3 regions of the Neorhizobium sp. T6_25 genome follow, and region 2 is predicted to be linked to each of the others. Evidence: riboswitches for the same ligand, from Rfam matches in the RefSeq annotation. Region 2 holds a riboswitch; each other region holds the start of a gene.
The links. A riboswitch is a leader RNA that binds a small molecule or an ion and turns the genes downstream of it on or off. The one in region 2 is predicted to bind thiamine pyrophosphate.
Positions count from the first base shown of each region.

Region 1: another riboswitch for thiamine pyrophosphate. It lies ahead of thiM (hydroxyethylthiazole kinase); the one in region 2 lies ahead of thiC (phosphomethylpyrimidine synthase ThiC).
Region 3: another riboswitch for thiamine pyrophosphate. It lies ahead of C5L10_RS13515 (ABC transporter permease); the one in region 2 lies ahead of thiC (phosphomethylpyrimidine synthase ThiC).

Region 1 is NZ_PVBL01000039.1:28,592-34,137, reverse strand. Features, by position in the region: gene C5L10_RS31450 (alpha-glucosidase) at 1-348, shown strand, start outside; gene C5L10_RS35145 (hypothetical protein) at 635-757, opposite strand; gene C5L10_RS31435 (heavy metal translocating P-type ATPase) at 984-3,266, opposite strand; TPP riboswitch at 3,380-3,475, shown strand; gene thiM (hydroxyethylthiazole kinase) at 3,513-4,334, shown strand; gene thiE (thiamine phosphate synthase) at 4,331-4,969, shown strand; gene thiD (bifunctional hydroxymethylpyrimidine kinase/phosphomethylpyrimidine kinase) at 4,966-5,546, shown strand, end outside.
Region 2 is NZ_PVBL01000010.1:192,170-197,715, forward strand. Features, by position in the region: gene C5L10_RS16330 (DUF1839 family protein) at 1-847, opposite strand, end outside; gene C5L10_RS16335 (amino acid--[acyl-carrier-protein] ligase) at 852-1,763, opposite strand; gene C5L10_RS16340 (acyl-CoA dehydrogenase family protein) at 1,813-2,994, opposite strand; gene C5L10_RS16345 (acyl carrier protein) at 2,996-3,247, opposite strand; TPP riboswitch at 3,427-3,558, shown strand; gene thiC (phosphomethylpyrimidine synthase ThiC) at 3,658-5,469, shown strand.
Region 3 is NZ_PVBL01000008.1:186,014-191,559, reverse strand. Features, by position in the region: gene C5L10_RS13535 (CocE/NonD family hydrolase) at 1-217, shown strand, start outside; gene C5L10_RS13530 (ABC transporter ATP-binding protein) at 207-1,232, shown strand; gene C5L10_RS13525 (PotD/PotF family extracellular solute-binding protein) at 1,255-2,304, shown strand; gene C5L10_RS13520 (ABC transporter permease subunit) at 2,301-3,989, shown strand; TPP riboswitch at 4,053-4,156, shown strand; gene C5L10_RS13515 (ABC transporter permease) at 4,292-5,074, shown strand; gene C5L10_RS13510 (ABC transporter substrate-binding protein) at 5,071-5,546, shown strand, end outside.

The sequences.
Region 1 (5,546 bases), on a different contig from region 2:
TATCCGACGATCAATGCCGAGCGCGAAATGACCGACGAAAGGTCGATCTGGAACCATTATCGCAAGCTGATCGCGCTCAGGAAACGCCACCCGGTGATCGTCTACGGGATTTATCAGAGCTGGCTCGACAGCCATCCGGACGTCTTCGTCTACTCGCGAACCCTCGACGGGGAGCGTTTGGTGGTGGTCGCCAATTTCAGGGCCCGTGAGGTGCCCGTCGAGCTGCCGGGCGAATTGAGGATACCAGGCGAGTGCCTGATCTCGAACTATGAACCGGTCGACCGGCTGGGTGAAAGCCTGATGCTGAAGCCCTACGAGGCTTTCGCGGTTTTGGCGCAGACGCTTTGAAAAACCGCGTCAATCATCCGTGGACCAGTCAGAGGGAAAATCCATGCCCCGCGGTAGAATACGCAGGATATTAACGCTATGGCGGCACTGCGCTCAAACCCTATGACGCGCAGGCCCGGATGGATATGGTTCCGGACCGTTCCGCGCTGGGGAAATGCCGCGAGGATCATGCAGGCCGCTTCAATTCGATCGATATAGTTTCCAGCGCGCTCGTGCCCGCCCTCTTGGGGCAATTCTCAGATAAATCCGCCGGAGGTCAGTGACGGCTGCCGGTCGAAACTCGACCTTATGAACCACGCTTGTCAGCTTTCGCTTGGCTGGCATGGAATTCGCGAAGTTCCGCGAATACTTTGGCTGCGGGAATACTGGGGCGCGGATCGTCCATGGCTTCCTGAACCTTCAGGCGCATGATTTCGTCCAGGGCTTCCCTTTTCCCGCTCGAGTGCCCGCAGGGCAGCGCGCACTGCCTCGCTGGCGGAGTCATAGTCCCCCGATTCCACCATGGCATCAAGAACTTGCTGCTGTTTACCGAGTGTCAGGGTGATGGATTTGTTGGTGCGCATGTCAGCCTATCCTTTTACGCTGCCCAATCTTGCAACACGACAGTGTCTTGCGCAACCTCCTGTCGGCGGGCGCTAGTTCCTCACCCGCAGCAGCCGCAACGCGTTGATCGTCACCAGCACCGTCGCGCCGGTATCCGCGAGGATCGCCGGCCACAATCCGGTGATGCCGATGATGGTGGTGACCAGGAAGACGGCCTTCAGGCCGATGGCGATGGTAATGTTCTGGTAGATGTTGCGCATCGTCCGTTTCGACAGTTCGATCATGGCGGCGATGTCGCCGACCCGACCGTGCAACGCTGCGGCATCGGCGGTTTCGAGCGCCACGTCCGTGCCGCCGCCCATCGCGATGCCGACATCAGCGGCAGCGAGCGCCGGCGCGTCGTTGATGCCGTCGCCGACCTTGCCGACCACGAAACCCTCGCTTTTCAGTTCGCCGACGATGCGGCTCTTGTCTTCCGGCATCAGTTCGGCACGCACCTCGATGCCGAGGTCCTTGCCGATCGCGGCTGCGGTGCGGGCATTGTCGCCGGTCAGCATCACGGTCCTGATGCCGGCATCGGTCAGCGCCTTCAGGCCGGCCCTGGCGTCGGGACGCGGTTCGTCGCGCATGGCGATGGCACCGGCCAGAACCCCGCCGACGATCAGCACCGAGACGGTCTTGCCTTCGTCGTTGAGGCCGGTGATCCGCCGGCCGTGCGCCATCGGCAGCGAAACCCGCTCGGCTGCGGCCTTCGGCGAACCCAAAAACACCTCCTGGTCTTCGACTATTGCCGTGATGCCCTTGCCGCCGAGCGCCCTGGCATCAGTTGCGGTCGGAATCTCGACCTCGTCATCGGCAGCCTTGGCAAGGATTGCGACGGCGAGCGGATGGCTGGAGCCGGTTTCGAGCGCTGCCGCAAAGCGCAGCACGTCCTCCGCATTGCGGCCGAACGCGATGACATCGGTCACCTGGGGCCTACCCGCCGTCAACGTACCGGTCTTGTCGAGCGCGACGGCGGTGATCTTGCCGAGGGTTTCCAGCACCGCGCCGCCCTTCATCAGCAGGCCGCGGCGGGCACCTGACGACAGCGATGCGGCAATCGCCGCCGGCGTCGAGATGACCAGCGCGCAGGGGCAACCGATCAGCAGGATCGCCAGGCCCTTGTAGACCCACTCGCTCCAGGACGCACCGGCAACGAGCGGCGGCAGGATGGCGACCAGTGCCGCAACGGCGACGACGCCCGGCGTGTAATACCGCGAAAACCGGTCGATGAAGCGTTCGGTGGGGGCCTTGCTTTCCTGCGCCTCCTCGACCAGCCGCACCACGCGGGCAATCGTATTGTCCTCGGCGGCGGCCGTCACGCGAACCCGCAAGGCGGCATCGCCGTTGATCGTGCCGGCAAACACCGTGTCGTCGATGCCCTTGGAGACCGGCGTGCTTTCGCCCGTCACCGGCGCTTCGTCGATCGCGCTTTCGCCGGCGATGATGACGCCGTCCGCGGAAATACGATCACCGGGACGCACGAGGATGGTCGCGCCGACGGCAAGGCTCTCGGCCGGCACTTCGCGGGTCTGGCCGTTTTCTTCGAGCAGCGCGTTCTTCGGCACCAGCGCGGTCAGGCTCTGGATGCTTTGGCGCGCCTTGACGGCCGCGACCCCTTCCAGTAGCTCGCCGATCAGGAAGAGGAAAACCACGGCGGCGGCCTCTTCCGATGCGTCGATGACAACAGCGCCGACGGCGGCGATCGTCATCAGCATCTCGATCGAAAACGGCGTGCCGGCGAGTGCTGCCGTGACGGCGCGGCGGGCAATCGGCACGAGGCCAATCAGCATCGCTGCGGTGAAGATGATTGTGTCATAGGTCGGCACCAGATGGCCGATCCCGTAAGCCGCCGCCAACGCAATGCCGACCACGATGGTCAGGCGGCCCTTCGCCGATTTCCACCACGGTCCGTCCATCGGCCCGTGATCGTGGCTGTGCAGGCCTTCGATTTCCGCCGTGCCGTGGTCGTGGTGGGAATGATCGTGCCCACCGTCATGGGCGTGATGGTGGTCATGCCTCTTGCCGATCTCCCCCCTTGGGGGGGAGATGCCCGGCAGGGCAGAGGGGGGGAACCCCTCGACACCGCGCCGCCGCGCATCCTCACCAGCCTTCTGACCCAGCGTCCTGAGCGAATACCCAAGCCCTACGACCTTCTTCTCGATCGCGCCCAGATCGCCGGTGCCGTCATGCTTCACAGTCATCGTGCCTGAAGCCACCGAAACGGACACGTCCTCGACGCCCGGCATGCGGCGCACCGCGGTGTCGATCTTCGTCGCGCAGCTGGCGCAATCCATGCCGCCAACCTTGTATCGTGCCTGCGTGGTGGTGCTCATCGTCTCATTCCCATTGGATCGAGCCCTGTCTCTACAACCTCTAGCGACTAGAGCTGCAAGACCCAAAATCAGAAAAATTTGCTGGCGAAGCGCATTATCTTTGCTGTAAGCCATGGTGAAGACAGGGGCGTCCGGCAAAGCCGGGCTGAGAAGCACCCTTAGAACCTGAACCAGATCATGCTGGCGGAGGGAGTCGTCAGGGCGTTGACACTGCGCCCCACGCCTGCCCCGCCGAACGAGGCAGATATGCAGACGATAATACCCCTTGGGACCCGTGCAGAGACCCCCGGCCAGCTGCTGACCGCGATGCGCGCCAAAAACCCGCTCGTCCAGAACATCACCAATTTCGTGGCGATGAATATCGCCGCCAACGTGGTGCTGGCGGCCGGCGCCTCGCCCGCCATGGTGCACACCAAGGAAGAAGCCGGGGAGTTCGCCCGCATCGCTGCGGGCCTGACGGTGAATATCGGCACCCTGTCGCCGGATTTCCTGGCCGGCATGAAGGCGGCGGCCGCCTCCGCCACGGAAGCTGGCAAGCCATGGGTGCTCGATCCCGTCGCCCATTACGCCACCGCCTATCGCCGCGCGGCACTTGCCGAGTTGATGGAACTGAGGCCCACGGTCATCCGCGGCAACGCCTCGGAAATCATTGCATTGGCCGGCAGCCAGTCGAGCGGCCATGGCGTCGACAGCGGCGACAGCGTTGCAGCGGCCGAAAGCTCGGCCATTGCCATCGCCCGGCAGCAGGCCTGCGTGGTGGCTGTTACCGGCGAGGTGGATTTCGTCACCGACGGCCGGCGTTCGGTCCGCATCCTCGGCGGCTCTGAGCTGATGCCGCGGGTGACTGCGCTCGGCTGCTCGCTCACCTGTCTGGTCGGCGCCTTTGCGGCAAGCACGGACGATCCCTTCGAGGCGACGGTCGCCGCACTCGCGATGTTCGCGGTCGCGGGCGAAGAAGCGGCCCTCACCGCCTCCGGTCCCGGCTTCTTTTCGCCGATCTTCCTCGACCGTCTCGCGGCGCTGACCGGCGAGACGCTCGATGCAAAGGCAAGGGTCGTCGCAGCATGACCAAAACCTTCGACCTTTCCGTCTATCTCGTCCTCGACCCCGATCTCTGCCGCGAGATCGGGATGGTCGAGACGACAAGGCTGGCGGTCGCCGGCGGCGTCACCATCGTCCAGCTGCGCGACAAGCAGGCGAATACGGCAAAGATGATCGAGACCGGCCGGGCGCTGAAGGCGGTGCTGGCAGGCACCGGCGTGCCCCTGATCATCAACGACGACGTGGAGGCAGCGATCGCGATCGGCGCGGAAGGTCTGCATGTCGGTCAGAGCGACATGGCGGCAGCGGGGGCGCGGCAGCGTGCCGGCCATGGCATGATCCTCGGCCTCTCGGTCGAAAACGAAGACCTGGCACGGCGGGTGGATCCTTCCATCGTCGATTATGTCGGCATCGGCCCGGTGTTTTCGACCAACACCAAGCCTGACCACAAGCAACCGATCGGTTTCCACGGGCTTGCGCGCATCGTCGCCATGGCGCCGGTTCCGGCAGTGGCGATCGGTGGCGTCAAGGCGGAACATGCCGGCCCGGCACTCGCCGCCGGCGCAAAGGGCATCGCGGTGGTGTCGGCCATCTGCGGCCAGCCCGATCCTGAAGCCGCCGCCCGCAGAATTGCCGCGGAAATCGAAAGAGCACGTATATGAGTATCAAAAACGTCCTGTCGGTCGCGGGTTCGGACCCTTCCGGCGGCGCCGGCATTCAGGCGGACCTGAAAACCTTCGCGGCGCGCGGCGTCTATGGCATGGCGGCGCTGACCGCGCTGACCGCCCAGAATACCCAAGGGGTCACCGGGGTGCATGCGGTGCCCGCCGCCTTCGTCGCAAACCAGATCCGCACCATTTTTCTCGACGTACGCGTCGACGCGGTGAAGATCGGCATGATCGCCAATGTTGAGATCGCCGAGGCGGTTGCGGACGTGCTGTGCCCCTATCGCGATAGCGTGCCGATCGTGCTTGATCCGGTGATGATCGCCAAGGGCGGCTCGCCGCTGCTGGCGGTCGATGCGGTGGATGCCGTCACCTACAAGCTGATGCCGCTCGCCACCGTCGTCACTCCCAACCTGCCGGAAGCCGCAGCGCTGCTCGGCGAGACGATCGCCACGACCCGCGAAGAGATGGCAGCCCAGGCCGGCCGGCTGCTGAAGATCGGTCCCAGAGCCGTCCTGGTGAAGGGCGGTCATCTGGAAGGCGAAGACAGCCCGGACGTGCTGGCCGACGCTAA
Region 2 (5,546 bases):
GGGTGGATTTTGCCACTTCCGAAATCCTCAGCGCCTGCCGTTCAGGCTGGGCGAACGCCTTGTGGTTCAGCCAGGCGAGATGGCTCGCCAGCAGCTCGAAATTGGCGCCGATCTGCCGCAGCGTGTTGAACGCGTATTTATGAAAGAAGCCGAAATCCCTCTCGGCGATCCGCTCCACCTGCGCCGGGAAGACTTTGCCGAACGCACGGATGGGATTGTCTTGCGGCCGCCGGGGAAAATGATGCCTGAGCAGCTTCCAGGCGGTTTCGCGAATTTCCCTCGCATCCGGATAGGCGGCGGGGAACTTGGCGAATTCGGTATAGGGCAGGAAGGGCAGCGCCGCCGGGCCGGCGTTCAACTGGAACAGGCCATCGAAATCTTCGCCGGAAAGGGTGAAGAAGCCGCCATTGTGGAAATAGTCGAGCTCGCGGCGTTCGAGGTCCAGCCGGTTGATCGCGACCGTCGTCTTGCCGTGTTCCTGGCGATAGGCGACGCCGCGCGTATCGGGCAGATAAAAGCTGTCGAGTTCGAGCAGCGTCAGCCGGCTGCGGCGGATTTGCTCCGTAACATGCCATTCCGGCCGGTCGAAGATCGCCAGTTCGGTTACGCGAATACCGAACAGGGTCTCGAGGTCTTCGAGCGGCACCTTGAAGAAAGTGAACTGGTCGCCCTCGAAATCCTGGGTCAGGGTGAAACCGAGTATGGCTTCCGGCGGCAGTCCCTGCGCCGAAAGCACCTCTATCCACAGATCGACGTAACAATTCGTCTCCGGCCACATGCGCTCGGCCGAATGCAGCGCATGTGTCCTGTAGTTCGCCGGATCGAGCGCCGGAAATACCGCCGTCATTGGATCAGCCCCAGAGCGTGGCGCGGACGGAGCCCGGCCACTCTTTTACGTCTAGACCGTGGGTGTGGAAGAGCGCAAGCGCGATGCGCTCGAGGCCGAAACCAACGCAGGCCGTGTGAGCGACGCTGCCATCCTCCAGGTTGAGGCCCCATTTCAGGCCGAAACTGTCCTGATGATAATTGAAGCTCATGCAGGCGGTGGGCTTGGCGACGGAGGTGATCGGGATCAGGAGTTCGAACTTCAGGTTCTGGTCGCGCTGGTTGTTGACCAGCATCTTGCCGGCGCGGCCGAAGAACGGGTCGTTGGCGATGTCGATCTCCACCTCGAGGCCGAGCGACTTCATCATCTCGACGCCGCGATCCATCCACAGCTGGCGGAAGTCGGTGACGTGGCTCTCCGTGCCCATGCAGACATATTCGCGCATGCGGAAAAGCTGCTGGCGGGCCGGATCCTTGGAGGGCTCATGGCGGAAGCAGTAGCTCTGCAGGTCGAACAGAGCGCCGCCGGCCGGCAGGCTGCCGCGCCGCGCAACGGTCGGATAGAGCGGATAGCAGGCCGCCGGCGTCAGCACGATGTCGGTCGCTTCCTGGCCCTTGGTCCAGTCCTCCTCGCCGACTTCCATGCATTTCAGCAGGCTCATATGGTCGAGTTCGTTGCCGCAGAACGAATGCACCGTGCCGGCGAGCTGCGGGAAGCTCTTCATATAGCCGCTGGTCTCGAAGAAGGCGCGGTTCATGCCCGGCGGGAAGCGCATCGCCTCGGCACCGTCGCCGCCGCCGACCTTGTCGATCAACCGCTCGAAGGCGGCGATAACGTCTTCGAACTGGCCGCTGCGGCCATACAGTCCGTCGACGCCCGTCTCGATCAGCAGGCCTGCATCAAACAGGCGGTCGAGAAATGAAACTTGCATATCCATGGCCTTACCTCATTCTTTTCAATGGTTTACATATGAAATGATCGGGGCGTCAGCCGAGCAGGCTGGTGTCCGGTTTCTGAACGAGCAGCATGGTCGACGTATTGCCGAGGATGCGGTCGTTGGAAATCATCAGCTGGGCGGAATGCGCGTCGCGCAGATGCCGGCCGAGACTGTAGGGCGTGCCGTTCTTGTAGCCCATGATGCCGCAGATGATCATCGCCTGGTTGATGATGGTCAGGATCGTCTCGGAGGAAGCCAGCTTGACGTTGTTCATGGCGATCGAAAACGCCATGGACGATAGCTGGTCGTGATCCACCTTGGCATCCGCGTAAATCCTGAGACCGGAGAGGATGCCGGCCTTGAGGAGCTGCAGCAGGTTCGAGGCTTCGGCGAGCCTCAGCGCGCCGGGCGGCTGGGTGCCGCCCGCCTTGCGGGCGGCGGCACGCACGAAAGCCTGGGCACGCAGTACCGCATCCGCGGCGATCCCGTACCAGACCGCGCTCCAGAGGAGATGCGAGGTGGCGAGCATCGATTGCGCGGCGATCTCGGCGAACGGCTTTGGAAAGATCTGGACGGACGGCGCCTCGCCCCTGAAGAGGAAACCGTCGGAGCAGGTGCCGCGCATGCCGAGCGTATCCCAGTCGACGGTCTTCTGCAGGGTATACTGGCCTTGCTTGAAGACGGTCATGACCTGGTCGGTCGGTGCGGCCTTCTCGTTGGAGCGCGAGGTGACCATGATCACATCGGCGTGGGCGCCGTAGGAAATCACCGTCGCATCCTTGGTCAGGCGGCAGACGTCGCCGTCGACCTCGATCGCGCAGATGGAGTTGCGCATATTGCCGCCGATGCCGCCCTCGGTCGTCGCGGAGGCGACGAGAAGCTGGCGGCCGGCAAGCTCGCGCATGAAGTCCCTATGCCATTCGCTGTCGCCACCGTGCTCCACGAGGCTCGAAACCTTGATCTGGTGCATGGCGAAAACCATGGCGCTTGCGGCGCAGGCCTGTCCCAGGATGGAGCAGACCTCGGCGATCTCGGTGATCGAAGCGCTCTCGCCGCCGAACGCGGCCGGGATCTGGATGCCGATCAGGCGCTCGGCCTTCATGGCATCGACCGCCTCGCGGGGGAAGCGGCCGTCATGGTCGACGCGGTCGGCAAATTCGGCCGCTACGGTTGCCACGCGGTGAGCGCGGGCGCTCAGGCTCATGTCGGCGGCAAAGGCGGGGAGGCTCATCTCAAGCGGCCTCGCGCGCTTTCAGGATATGCGAAACCGTCTGCTCGATCGCGGCTATGCTGGCGAAGGACTTGCGGTTCAAAAGGCTGTCGGGAAACTCGATGTCGAAAGCCTCTTCCAGGCCCAGCATCAATTGTACGGATGCAAATGAGGAGAGGCCGGCCGCATAAAGATCGGCGCCGTCTTCCAGCTCGGTCACCGCGACCGGAAGGCCGCCTATCCGTGTGAGTAATTCGCGAATGGTCTCGTTCATCTCGACATCTCCGGATCGTTCAAATTCTGCGTTCATCGCTGGGGATGTTACTACGCAGGAAAGCCTAAGATTCCAGCAATAAACGTCGTGAAGTTAGGGTTGCGGGATTCCGTAAAATCCGATCGATCGCCATCGGCATGGCCCGGCTTGACATGAACGGCCCGCGGGTTTCTGATGGCGCCATTCACCAGGGGGGTCCCGTCAAGGGGCTGAGATACTGCTGGTCGGACGGCTTTGGCCGGCCGAGGCGCAGTGACCCGTTGAACCTGATCCAGTTCATACTGGCGTAGGGACGGTGCGGGCGCTGCGGTAACAAGGGCGGGAAACCGTCCTTCGGATTCCGGGGTGTTTTTCCATCATTCCAACACTGGAACTGGGTCTCCAAACGTCAAACCTTGGAGCCTTGAGCCATGAATATTGCAACCACCAAGCTCACCCCGGTCGTCACCACCGGCCCGCTTCCCGCCTCCACGAAGGTCCTGAAAGCAGGAACGATCCACCCGGACATCCGCGTGCCGATGCGCCAGATCGCGTTGCATCCGACCTCCGGCGAGCCGCCGGTCACCGTCTACGATTCCTCCGGTCCCTATACCGCTGAAGGCGCCGCGATCAGCATCGATGCCGGCCTGCCGCGCCTGCGCGAAAGCTGGATTGTCGCCCGCGGCGATGTCGAAACCTATGAGGGCCGCATCGTCAGGCCGGAGGACAACGGCTTCGTGTACGGGAGCCATCTGACGCCGGAATTCCCGGTCCGCAACCAGCCCTTCAAGGCGAAAACGGGCCGGGCCGTCACCCAGCTCGCCTATGCGCGGGCCGGCATCATCACGCCGGAGATGGAATTCGTCGCCATCCGCGAGAACCTCGGCCGGCAGGCAGCCAGCGAGCCGCTCATCCGCGACGGCGAAAGTTTCGGCGCCCATGTGCCGGATTTCGTGACGCCCGAGTTCGTTCGGCGCGAAGTCGCGGAAGGCAGGGCAATCATTCCCGCCAATATCAACCATCCCGAATCCGAACCGATGATCATCGGCCGCAACTTCCTGGTGAAGATCAACGCCAATATCGGCAATTCGGCCGTCACCTCGTCGATGGCCGAGGAAGTCGAGAAGATGGTCTGGGCGATCCGCTGGGGCGCCGATACGGTCATGGACCTGTCGACCGGCCGCAACATCCACAATATCCGCGACTGGATCATCCGCAATTCGCCGGTGCCGATCGGCACCGTGCCGCTCTACCAGGCGCTCGAAAAGGTGAACGGCATTGCCGAGGACCTGACCTGGGAAGTCTATCGCGACACGCTGATCGAGCAGGCCGAGCAGGGTGTCGACTACTTCACCATCCATGCCGGCGTGCGGCTCGCCTATATCCCGCTCACCGTCAACCGCGTCACCGGCATCGTTTCCCGCGGCGGTTCGATCATGGCCAAGTGGTGTCTGCACCACCACAAGGAGAGTTTTCTCTACGAACATTTCGAGGAGATCTGCGACATCGCCCGGGCCTACGACGTGTCGTTCTCGCTCGGCGACGGTCTTCGCCCGGGTTCGATCGCCGATGCCAACGATGCGGCCCAGTTCGCGGAACTGGAGACCCTCGGGGAGCTGACGAAGATCGCCTGGGCGAAGGATTGCCAGGTGATGATCGAAGGCCCCGGCCATGTGCCGATGCACAAGATCAAGGCGAACATGGACAAGCAGCTCGCCGTCTGCGGCGAGGCGCCGTTCTATACGCTCGGGCCGCTGACCACCGATATCGCGCCGGGCTACGACCACATCACGTCGGGCATCGGGGCGGCGATGATCGGCTGGTTCGGCACCGCCATGCTCTGCTACGTGACGCCCAAGGAACATCTCGGCCTGCCGGACCGCAACGACGTCAAGGTGGGGGTCATCACCTACAAGATCGCCGCGCATGCGGCCGATCTCGCCAAGGGCCATCCCGCGGCCCAGGTGCGCGACGACGCGCTGTCGCGCGCCCGCTTCGAGTTCCGCTGGGAGGACCAGTTCAACCTCTCGCTCGATCCCGAAACGGCCCGCTCGATGCATGACGAGACCCTGCCGAAGGAGGCGCACAAGGTGGCGCATTTCTGCTCCATGTGCGGTCCGAAATTCTGCTCGATGCGAATTTCCCATGACATCCGCGCCGAAGCGCAGAAGGAGGGTCTGGAAGCCATGGCTGCGAAATACCGCGACGGCGGCGATCTTTACATGCCGGTCGAGAAGGGGTGAGCTGATACTATACCCTTCGATGTGGAGGCCAGTTCAATTCGCCGCTGCCCTACTGCCCAGCCAATATCCCCTCAAGA
Region 3 (5,546 bases), on a different contig from region 2:
CAGCCTGCGCCCGGTCTGCGTCACCGTGCTGGAAGGTTTCGCGTTGCGGCTTTCGCTGCAGGGCGCCGGCGTGCCGGTCTTCGAAGTTCATCCCGGCGACGGGCCGTTCGCGTCCGTGCCCGAAATGGCGCGGCGACCGATCACCATTTCCATCTGCCATGGCGGGACGACGCGTTCCCGCCTGATCATGCCCGAGGCTCTCGACCATGTCGCATAAGCACTACCTGACGCTCGACAATATCACGGCCACCTACGGCGATTCCGTCGCCGTCAGCGGCCTCACGATCGAGGTCGCCAAGGGCGAGCTTCTGTCGCTGCTCGGGCCGTCCGGCTGCGGCAAGACGACGACGCTCCGGATGATCGCCGGTTTCGTACAGCCGTCGGAAGGGCGCGTCATCCTCAACGGCGAGGACATCAGCAAGCGGCCCGTCCATACACGCAATATCGGCGTCGTCTTCCAGTCCTACGCGCTGTTCCCGCACCTGACGGCGCTCGACAATGTCGGTTTCGGCCTGCGCATGCGCCATGTCGGCAAGGCGGAATGCCGCGCCCGCGCTGCCGCGGCACTCGATACGGTCGGGCTCGGGGCCTATTACGACCGTTATCCCGGCCAGCTTTCCGGCGGCCAGCAGCAGCGCGTGGCGCTTGCCCGTGCGCTGGTGATCGAGCCGGATGTGCTCCTCCTCGACGAGCCGCTTTCCAATCTCGACGCCCATCTGCGCGCCGACATGCGCACCGAAATCCGCACGCTGCAGCAGCGGCTTGGCATCACCACCGTCTTCGTCACCCATGACCAGCAGGAAGCGCTTGCGATGTCGGACCGCGTCGCGGTGATGAACAAGGGCCTGCTGGCCGAGATCGGCACGCCGGTCGCATTGTGCGACCGGCCGCATTCGCCATTTACCGCCTCCTTCCTCGGCGCCCGCACGGTGATCGAGGGGAAGACTGAGAACGGTCTGTTCTCCGCTCCGGGGCTCACCTGTGAGGGCGCACCTTCCGGCGCTACCCGCCTCGTTCTGCGTGCGTCGCGGCTCAGGCTCTCGGACGGGCCAGGGCCGCTCAATGTCTCTGGCACGCTCGTCAATGCAGCCTTCCTCGGCGACACCTACGAAGCCGATATCCAATCCGCATGCGGCACGATCCGCCTGATCGTGCCTTCGGATATGCCGCCTCCGCCCCTCGGGACGCCGTGCAGCATCCAGACCCAGCCGGGTGGCGCCACATTCATCTGACCGAAAAAAGGGGAACCAAGACATGAACGTCTCGCGTCGTACATTCAACAAGCTCATCGCCGGTGCCGGTCTCGCCGCACCGTTCCACATCATCCGTCCCGCATCCGCGCAGGAGCCCAAGAAGGGCGACGAACTGGTCGTCGGCATCTGGGGCGGCGCGCAGGAAAAGATCGTCAGGGAACATGTCGAGAAGCCGCTCGTCGAGAAATACGGCTGCAAGATCAGCTACGTTCTCGGCGGTACCGGCGACCGCCGTGCCCGCGCCTATGCCGAGCGCGGCCGTCCGAGCTTCGACGTCCTCTACCTGAACATCTTCGAAAGCCGCCAGGCCGTGAAGGACGGCGTGACCCAGGCGCCGACGCCCGCCGTCAAGAACTTCGAGGCGCTCTATCCGAGTGCGCGAAAGGGCGGCTACGGCGTTGCCTTCAACCCCTGCACGATCGTCTACGACAAGACCAAGGCGTCGAAGCCGATCACCTCCTGGAAGGACATGTGGAACCCGGAATGGAAGGGCCGCATCGCCTGGCCGGATGGTCTGGGCGCCGAAGGCATTTCCGCGCTGATGATGGCCGCCCGCGTCTGGGGCGGAGACGAGAAGAACGCCGACATCGCCTTCGAAAAGGTCAAGGAACTGAAGCCGTTCGCAGCGATCCAGGGCAGCCAGGCGCAGCTCTTCGAGATGTTCGACCAGAAGCTCGCCGATCTTTCGGTCGAATTCGGCAGCTTCACCCAGTCTTATGTCGAAACGCGCAATCCCAATATAGCGATCGCCAAGCCAGTCGAGGGGCAGGCGCTTTCGATGAACGTCGCCTGCATCACCGAAGGCACGAAGAACCAGAAGCTCGCCGAGGAATGGATCAACCTGCACCTCTCCGAACCCTGCATGCTCGCCTACGCGCGCCAGATCTACTACTCGCCGACCGTCAGCAACATCACGGTCCCGGACGACATCAAGTCTAAGCTCGTGCTCGGCGATGCCGATGTCGCCAAGCTCGTCGACTTCGATTGGGACGTGATCAATGCCAGCCGGGCCAAATGGCAGGCGAAATACGATCGGGAGATCGCGGGATGAACCGTTGGATCGGACCGGCGCTTGCAGCGCCGGTCAGCCTTTGGCTGCTTCTGTCCTTCGCGGCGCCGATGTTCGTGGTACTCGTGCTCTCCCTGCACGAGTATCCCGATCCTTTCGGCCCGCTGTTCATAACGCCGTCGATCGCGCAGTTTCGGGATATCGTCTCGGACGGCTTCTATTTCGGCGTGGTCTCCGAAACCATCCTGCTCGGCCTCGGAGTGACCGTCATCACCGCGCTTCTCGGTTATCCGCTCGCTCACTGGCTGGCGCGGATGCCGGCAAAATACCGCGCGGCCGCGTTCGCCGTCATCCTCATTCCGCTGCTGACCAATGTCGTGGTGCGCTCGCTCGGCATCATTCTCCTGCTGGCACCCGAAGGGCTGATCAATTCGGTCACCGGCCTCATCGGAATTCCGCCGGCGAGATACATGCTGTTCACCCACGGCGCGGTCGCCGTCGCATTGGCGCAGGTCTTCCTGCCGTTCATGGTGCTGGCGCTCTACGACAACCTGCAGAACACTTCGCCGCGCGTTCATGAGGCGGCGCAGAGCCTTGGCGCTTCCCCCGCGGTCCGGTTCCTCACCGTCGACCTGCCGCTGTCGCTGCCCGGCCTTCGCTCCGGGGCCGTCATCGTTTTCCTGATGGCGACCACGGCCTACGTTTCCGCCTCGCTGCTCGGCGGAAAGAAGGTCTGGACCACCGGCATGCTGGTGCTGCAGGAGGCGATCAAGAACCTCAATGCGCCGCTTGCCGCAGCACTTGCGATCATCATGACCGTCACCGGTCTCGCGTTTGCGGCGCTCTGCGCCTACTCGCTCAATCGCCTGATGCCGTGGCTGAAGGGCAAGCCCAGCAATCCCTGGAGCATTCCGCGTTGGCTGGTGCCGATCATCAACATTTTCGGGCCGATCGTCTCGAAGCTGCTGCTCGCCACCTCGCTGCTGCTCCTGCTGCTGCCGTTGGTGCTCGTGTGCATCCAGAGTTTCAACGACGTGCCGCAGGCGACCGCATCCGGCTTCCGCGGCTTCACGCTGAAATGGTACGAAGCGGTGTTCTTCGCCGGAACCTATGCGGACGCCTTCTGGGTGTCGGTGAAGCTCGCCGTCACCTCGATGCTGGTGGCGCTTTCGCTCTCGCTGCCGGCAGCTTTCGCGCTCGCCCGTTATCCGTTCAAGGGCCGTTCTGCGCTTCTGACGTTCTGGTTGCTACCGATGTCGCTGCCGCATGTGGCGATCGGCGTCGGCATGCTCAGGCTGCTGCAGATCTACCTGATCATCCCGCCCTTCCTCGGCCTCGTGGCGATCCACGTGATCGTCATCCTGCCGTTTGCGATCACGCTTCTGACCACCTCGGTCATGGGGCTCGACCAGGCGCAGGAAGAGGCGGCGGCGAGCCTCGGGGCAAGCCCGGCGCGGCGGTTCTTCCTGATCATCATGCCGGGCCTGGCGCCGGGACTGTTTGCGGCCGGCATCGTCGGCTTCCTCCTGAGCTTCGGCGAGGTGACGGTGACGAGTTTCCTGACCACCGCCCGCCTGACGACGCTTCCGGTCCGCATCTACTCCGAATCGACCTTCAGCCTGGAGCCGACCGCGCATGCGATCTCCGCCGTGCTGATCGTCTTCACGGTCATTGCGCTGGTGCTGGTGGGCAGGGTGGTTCGCCTCGACAGGCTCTACGCACGCTGAATTGGAAACGGTAGCGGGCTGGCCGGCCCGCTTGACAGGCATACTGAAAACCGACAGTTATCGTCCTATTCCGAGGGGAGCATCTTGACGATGCTGAGATGGCGCTGAGCCGGACCCTTGAACCTGATCCGGGTCATGCCGGCGTAGGAACGGAAATAGGCGTCATCCGACGATACTTTCTCTTCTCCGCTTCACCTGGGTCTCCGTGATTGACTGATCTGGAGATCGACCGATGACATCCATTCTTCCCGTTGTCCCGAGAGGGTGTCCGGTCCCGGCGTGCAGGTTCGGCGCGTAGCATCATGCGCGCGTCCCATGCGGTCATCGGCCTCGTCCTGCTTGTCGCCCTCTGGCAAGCGGGCGTCTGGCTGTTTGCTCCGCCTCGCTACATTCTGCCGTCTCCGATTGCCGTCGCTTCCGCCTTCGGGCGGCAGCCGGGTTTCCTGCTGCAGAACAGCCTCGTCACGCTGACGGAAATCGCGCTGGGCCTCGCGATCGGCGCAGGCCTCGGCATCGCCACGGCCTTCGGCGTCGCCGCGTTGCCGCGGCTTGGTCGTCTCGTCTGGCCGATGGTGCTGATCCTGCAGGCCTTTCCCGTCTTCGTGCTGGCGCCGATCCTGGTTCTCTGGCTGGGTTTCGGCCTCGCCTCGAAAGTGGCGATGACGACGATCATCATCTTCTTTCCGGTCGCCTCCGCCTTTGCCGACGGTCTTCGCCGCACCGACCAGGAAATCCTCGACGCCGTCTCGCTGGAGGGCGCGAACCACTGGCAGACGCTGGTGTCGATGCGCGTGCCGCTGGCGATCCCGAGCCTGGTCTCAGGGCTCCGGGTTGCTGCCCCGCTTGCGCCGCTTGGGGCCGTGGTCGGCGAATGGGTGGGCGCGTCCGGCGGGCTCGGCTTCGTGATGGTCCAGGCCAATGCCCGCATGCAGACCGACACGGTGTTCGCGGCGATGACCATACTGGCAATCCTCACTCTTATTCTAAGGCTTCTTATCGACCGGCTGACCGCCGGGCTCGCCCCGTGGGCCAGCGAAGCCGACCCTTCATCTTCATCCGCATCAGGGAGTTCCGTCCGATCATGATCCGTATCCTCACTGCGTCCTTCATCGCGCTGGCCAGCCTTGCCACCCCGATCTCTGCGCAGGCCGCCGACAAGCTCAGCGTGCTGCTCGAATGGTTCGTCAATCCGGACCACGCACCGATGGTCATCGCCAAGCAGCGCGGGCTGTTTGCCGATGCCAATCTCGACGTCGAGCTTATCCCGCCGTCCGATGCCTCCGCGGTGCCGCGGCTGGTTTCGGCCGGCCAGGCGGATATCGGCATCCACTACCAGCCCAATCTCTATCTCGACCATGAGGCGGGCCTGCCGCTCGTGCGGTTCGGCACGCTGGTCGAGACGCCCTTGAACACGGTCACGGTTCTGGCGGACGGGCCGATCAAGAGCCTCAAGGACCTGAAGGGCAAGAAGGTCGGCTTTTCCGTCACCGGCTTCGAGGATGCGATGCTGAAGCGCATGCTGGCCTCCGAAGGGCTTTCGAACGCTGACGTGGAACT